DNA from 2 places in the Pseudoalteromonas sp. NFXS39 genome. Region 1 is predicted to be linked to the other one. Evidence: predicted binding sites of a transcription regulator. Region 1 holds the regulator's gene; the other holds the start of a gene.

Region 1 (3,426 bases):
CATTGACCGTTAAGCTAATGCCATCAATACATATCGAACCTTTGTACGGAATGTATTTCATTAAATCATTGTCTGTACTTAACCAGTACTCTGTTGCACGGGCATTAGGACTGATACTTTCTACAGTCGCAATACCATCAACATGACCTGATACTAAATGCCCGCCTAGGCGAGAAACGGGTTGCATGGCTTTTTCGAGGTTGACTGTTTGTCCTTTTTTATAATGCGCAAACCCAGTTAAGCTGATTGTTTCGTTAGATAAGTCAGCACTAAAACCATCGCTATGTTTAGCGACAACCGTTAAACACACACCATTAGTGGCAATACTGTCACCGAGCTTGACGTCTTTCATATCCAAATTAGTGCTTTGAATACGAATAGCCAGATCGCCTTGCTTTTGTGTTAGTTCAACAATTTTACCTGTTGCTTCAATAATTCCAGTAAACATAGTGCTACTCTTTATTTTTCAATTTTTGTGGCTTGCTTTGCTTTGTAGCTGTTAAGCGAATATCGTCGCCAATCATTACTGTATCAGTAAAAGTCAGTTCAGTGATATCACTCATCACGGTAACTTCTGCAAAGTTTAGTAAGCTTTTGCCCATATCACCTATTAACTTAGGGGCAATATAAACGATGTATTCGTCAATTAAATCCTGCTCAGCAAACACCCCTGCAAGGGTCGCTCCTGCTTCGAGCCATATCTGATTAAATTGTAGTTCAGCAAGACGCTTTAAAACCGCGGATAAATCAACTTTATTATTAACTGCTGGTACAACTTCGTGTTTAACAAAGTGAGGCCATTGATGTTGTTTATCAAGCGATGTAGTGAAAATAATCACCGGACTTTCAATGCTAAATAATGTAAGTTCAGGCGTTAACCTATTTTGTGAATCAATAATCACTCGAGTAGGCTGGCGCAAAGGCAAGGATGTAGGCATAGCAAATGGCAGTTCATCAACGCGCACATTGAGTTTTGCATTATCAGTAATGACTGTGTCAGCCCCCGTCAAGATAGCGCAACTTTGCGCACGATATGCTTGCACATCTTGGCGCGCTTTAGGACCAGTAATCCATTTACTTTGACCATTATTTAGCGCGGTTTTGCCATCTAAACTACAGGCCATTTTACAAGTCACATATGGTACCCCTGTTTCCATACGCTTTAAAAAGCCTTTGTTTAGGTCACGCGCTTGTTGCTCAAGTAAACCGGATGCCACTGAAATACCAGCATCGGCTAAAATCTGTAGACCACGACCACTCACCGCAGGGTTAGGATCGACCATGGCAGCAATAACCTTACTGACACCAGCTGCTTTTAAACCTTCGGCACAAGGCGGAGTGCGTCCATAATGACTACAAGGCTCTAAAGTTACATATGCTGTGGCGCCTTTCGCATTGTCGCCAGCCACAGCCAAGGCATTTACTTCAGCATGGCCCTGCCCTGCTAGTTGATGAAACCCTTCACCGACTATTTCGCCATCTTTAACCAGTACACAGCCAACATTAGGGTTTGGAGTCGTGGTAAAACGCCCTTGTTTAGCAAGCTCAATGGCACGCGCCATATAAGCAGTATCAAGCTCTGTGAATGACATAGTTAATCACCTAAACGAGCGATTTCTTCACCAAACTCGCGAATATCTTCAAATGAACGATATACAGATGCAAAACGCACATAGGCCACTTTGTCGAGTTTTTTCAGTGACTCCATGATGCACTCGCCAATTAAATGGCTAGATATTTCACGCTCACCAGTAGCACGAAGTTGAGATTTAATAATGTTAACGACTTCGTCGACCTGCTCAGTGCTAACTGGGCGTTTCTCTAAAGCGCGATGCAAGCCATTGAGTAACTTATCTTCGTTAAATGGTTCGCGACTACCGTCTTGCTTAATCACTCTTGGCATCACAAGTTCAGCGCCTTCAAAGGTGGTAAAGCGCTCATGGCATTCGTTACATTCACGTCGACGTCTAACTTGGTGACCACCGCCAACAAGTCGAGAATCAATTACTTTGGTATCTTTTGCGGTGCAAAAAGGGCAATGCATAGGGTTCAACTTCCGTTTATAAAAAACAAAAAAAGGCCGCTTACTAAGCGGCCTTTATAATAGCAAAAAACAACGCTATTGTTATCTTAATTACGGTTTAACCAGTAATTAAGCGTAAACTGGTAATTTTTTACAGATAGCTTTAACTTTCTCTTTTACTTCTGCTTGTACAGACTCATCGTTGATGTTGTCTAATACGTCACAGATCCAGCCTGCAAGCTCTTTTGACTCAGCTTCTTTGAAACCACGGCGAGTAATAGCCGGAGAACCAATACGAAGACCAGACGTTACGAACGGTGAACGTGGGTCGTTTGGTACTGAGTTTTTGTTAACAGTGATGTTAGCGTTACCTAGTGCAGCGTCAGCATCTTTACCTGTGATATCTTTGTCAATTAGGTCAAGAAGGAATAAGTGGTTGTCTGTTTTACCAGAAACAACTTTATAGCCACGCTCTTGAAGTACTTCAACCATAGCTTGAGCGTTCTTAACAACTTGTGCTTGGTACGCTTTGAACTCTGGCTGTAATGCTTCTTTGAAAGCAACCGCTTTAGCAGCGATGATGTGGCATAAAGGACCACCTTGACCACCAGGGAAAACAGCACTGTTTAGCTTTTTGTAGATCTCTTCATCACCACATGCAGAAACGATTAGACCGCCACGAGGGCCTGCTAATGTTTTGTGAGTTGTCGTAGTAACAACGTGTGCATGAGGAATTGGGCTTGGGTATACACCCGCTGCGATAAGACCAGCAACGTGAGCCATATCTACGAATAAATATGCACCAACTTTATCAGCGATTTCACGGAATTTAGCCCAGTCAACAACGCCTGAGTATGCAGAGAAACCAGCGATGATCATTTTTGGCTTATGCTCTAATGCAAGTGCTTCAACTTGAGCGTAATCAATTTCGCCAGTTTCGTCATTTAGGCCGTATTGAATTGCATTATACGTTTTACCAGAAAAGTTAACGTGTGAACCGTGAGTTAAGTGACCACCATGAGCTAAGCTCATACCTAGTACTGTATCATGCGGCTGAAGAAGAGCTTGGAAAACAGCTGCGTTTGCTTGTGAACCCGCATGCGGTTGGACGTTAGCGTAATCTGTGCCGAATAATTCGTTTGCACGATCAATTGCTAGTTGCTCAACAACGTCAACATGCTCACAACCGCCATAGTAACGTTTGCCTGGGTAACCTTCAGCGTATTTGTTGGTAAGCTGAGAACCCTGCGCTTCAAGTACGCGTGGGCTACAGTAGTTTTCAGACGCGATCAGTTCGATGTGCTCTTCTTGACGAGCCGTCTCTTTAGTGATGGCTGCAAATAACTCTGGATCGAAATCCGAAATATTCATGCTACGTTCTAACATGGGGTCTCCTAAGGCAA
Region 2 (3,426 bases), on a different contig from region 1:
TTTAATTCATCTTCAATATTGACTGGCAGAATTTCATTGGCGAGATCAGTCATTTGATTTCACATTCCTTCAGTATTGACTCATTAAGAGGCAAATCGCCGTCTTAAGAGCTTTAGTTATTATTTCCTGACCATGCTATCACAATTTATTTAGATTTACAGGCGCTAAATCTTTGCGATTTATTAATTTACCCCTATATAATGGCCTCAGATTAACGAGGAAGTTTTTTATGACCGAGCATCAAAATGTAGATAATGCAGAAATTGCAAAGTTTGAAGCCATCGCAGAACGTTGGTGGGACCGCGACGGAGAGTTCAAACCCCTTCATGAAATAAATCCTCTTCGCTTGGATTTTGTCGCAGATAAAGTGGGCGGCTTATTTGATAAGGAAACCTTAGATGTTGGCTGTGGTGGCGGCATCTTAAGTGAAAGCATGGCCCGTATGGGCGCTAAAGTAACTGGCATTGATATGGGCCAAGAGCCATTAACCGTTGCTAAGTTACATAGTTTAGAAACAGGCGTGCCTGTTGATTATATAAAAGTACCTGCAGAGCAATTTGCTGCTGAGCACCCTGCTCGCTTTGATGTTGTGACGTGTATGGAAATGCTTGAGCATGTTCCAGATCCTGCTTCTATTATTCGCGCTGTAGCAGAACTTGCTAAACCTGGTGCCGATGTATTCTTTTCAACATTAAATAAAACACCAAAAGCTTATTTGTTTGCCATTGTTGGTGCTGAAAAGCTATTGAAAATGGTACCTGAAGGTACCCATGACCATAAAAAATTCATTAAACCTGCACAGCTTATTGCATGGGCTGAAGAAGCTGGATTAAAAGTACGCGCCAGTACAGGTCTTAACTATAATCCGTTTTCTAAGCAGTACAGCTTAAACGATGATGTAAGTGTTAATTACATCCTGCACTTTGAGAAACTAGCGTGATGAGTGGTGTGCAAACACCCTCTATCGATTTTGATGCCTTTATCTTTGATTTAGATGGCACTCTACTCGATACTGCGGATGACTTAGGTGGTGCATTAAACCGCGTGTTAGCAGATGCCAATGTGGCCCCTGTTGCTGAACATGTTTATCGCCCTGCTGCTTCTAATGGTGCAAATGCATTATTAGAAGTAGGCTTTGGTGATAAATGGCCAGAACTTGAACAACTCGCTTTGCGCCAACAGCTTCTTGATTACTACGCCGAAGATATCGCTGTACACAGTAAATGCTTTAATGGCATCGAGCAGCTTTTAATTGCACTTGAGCAAAACAATATTAAGTGGGGCATTATGACTAATAAGCCCGGCTTTTTAACTGAGCCCTTAGTACAAGCTATACCCTCTTTGAGTAAAGCGATGGCGGTAGTAAGTGGCGATACATTAGCTGTTTCAAAACCATCTCCCGATCCACTTTTACACACAGCTGAGATCTTAGACGTTGATCCGTGTCGCTGTTTATATATCGGTGATGCTGAACGTGATATACAAGCTGCAAAAGCTGCCAATATGTATAGTGCAACGGCGTTATGGGGTTACATACCCAGTGTTGATGCTGCTCTTGACTGGCAAGCGGATTTCAATTGGCAAACACCCATTGATGGATTTAACCATATATAGTGTTATTTGATAGATGAAACACCATATATTGTGATTTGATTCACTTTTGAGCATTCTTTGATGATAAAAAAATCAGTCAAAATTTATTTTTAAAAACGATAAATTTTCTGGATCTTTTGTTGATTTCTACAAATTTCGTCTTCTATGAATGTTCAAAGGTTAATGGTTACTAACACAATACGTTTATCCAATAGTTATCCACAAAATGGGGCAATTCTATCCCTTGCAAAACAACGCAGACCACACTATCTTGTGATCTGCAATTTAAACAACACCAGATATTGTGGCTAAATGTTATTCAATTAGTTCACCCTGGTATTGAATAATAATAATTACATAAAGAATACCTTTGTCTTTACAACGATAATTTCCCAAGGAATACAGGCAAAACTATGAACCAACAGCTATCTGTAAGCAAACGTGACGGCCGTAAAGAGTCACTTGATCTAGATAAGATCCATCGCGTGATCGCTTGGGCCGCAGAAGGTCTAGAGAATGTGTCTGTCTCACAAGTTGAATTAAAATCTCATATTCAATTTTATGACGGCATTCGTACCGATGACATTCATGAAACAATCATCAAAGCTGCAGCTGATCAGATCTCTAAAGATACGCCTGATTACCAATACCTAGCTGCTCGCTTAGCTGTATTCCATTTACGTAAAAAAGCGTACGGTCAATTTGAGCCGCCACGCTTATATGATCACATCACGAAATTAGTTGAAGACAAACGTTATGATCAACACCTTTTGGTTGATTATACCGAGCAAGAAATTGACGAGTTAGATGCTTACATCGATCACAACCGTGACTTAAACTTCAGCTACGCTGCTGTAAAGCAACTTGAAGGTAAGTATTTAGTTCAAAACCGTGTTACTGGTGAAATTTACGAAAGTGCACAGTTTTTATATATCTTAGTTGCTGCAAGCTTATTCTCTGATTATCCAAAAGAGACGCGTATTGATTACATCAAGCGTTTTTATGATGCAGTGTCTACCTTCAAAATTTCGTTACCTACGCCAATTATGGCAGGTGTTCGTACGCCTACACGTCAGTTCAGCTCATGTGTACTAATTGAATGTGGTGATAGCCTAGACTCTATTAATGCGACATCATCTGCGATCGTTAAATATGTTTCGCAACGTGCTGGTATTGGTATTAATGCGGGTCGCATTCGTGCGCTTGGTAGCCCTATTCGTAATGGCGAAGCGTACCACACAGGTTGTATTCCATTTTATAAGCACTTCCAAACTGCTGTTAAGAGCTGTTCACAAGGTGGTGTTCGTGGCGGCGCAGCTACGCTGTTCTATCCACTTTGGCATTTAGAAGTTGAAAATTTATTAGTTCTAAAGAACAACCGTGGTGTTGATGATAACCGTGTACGTCATCTTGACTACGGTGTGCAGTTCAACAAATTAATGTATAGCCGTTTAATCAAAGATGATTACATCACATTATTTAGCCCATCAGATGTTCCGGGTCTATACGATGCGTTCTTTGAAGATCAAGCGAAGTTTGATGAGCTATACATCAAGTACGAGCAAGACGAGTCAATTCGTAAAAAACGTATTAAAGCGATTGAGTTATTCTCAATGTTTGCACAAGAGCGTGCGAGCACAGGTCGAATTTACTTACAAAACGTTGACCACTGTAATACGCACAGCCCGTTTATCTCGACTGTTGCGCCAATTCGTCAATCTAACCTATGTTTAGAAATTGCATTACCAACTAAGCCTCTTAGCAATGTAATGGACGAAGAAGGTGAAATTGCCCTTTGTACGCTTTCAGCGTTTAACTTAGGTGCAATTGAGT

What was found. The regulator NrdR, encoded in region 1, represses ribonucleotide reductase genes. The targets are predictions, from matches to a motif close to AAACACNANATNTNGTGTTT.
Region 2: the regulator NrdR is predicted to act here: its motif matches at 1,884-1,903, upstream of nrdA (class 1a ribonucleoside-diphosphate reductase subunit alpha).

Annotation. Positions count from the first base shown of each region.
Region 1 covers NZ_JAGDEC010000008.1:17,562-20,987, forward strand. Annotated here, with positions in the region: gene J3455_RS15060 (riboflavin synthase) at 1-448, opposite strand, end outside; gene ribD (bifunctional diaminohydroxyphosphoribosylaminopyrimidine deaminase/5-amino-6-(5-phosphoribosylamino)uracil reductase RibD) at 453-1,592, opposite strand; gene nrdR (transcriptional regulator NrdR) at 1,595-2,044, opposite strand; gene glyA (serine hydroxymethyltransferase) at 2,153-3,409, opposite strand.
Region 2 covers NZ_JAGDEC010000004.1:11,788-15,213, forward strand. Annotated here, with positions in the region: gene gyrA (DNA topoisomerase (ATP-hydrolyzing) subunit A) at 1-53, opposite strand, end outside; gene ubiG (bifunctional 2-polyprenyl-6-hydroxyphenol methylase/3-demethylubiquinol 3-O-methyltransferase UbiG) at 230-940, shown strand; gene J3455_RS08685 (HAD family hydrolase) at 940-1,614, shown strand; gene nrdA (class 1a ribonucleoside-diphosphate reductase subunit alpha) at 2,007-3,426, shown strand, end outside.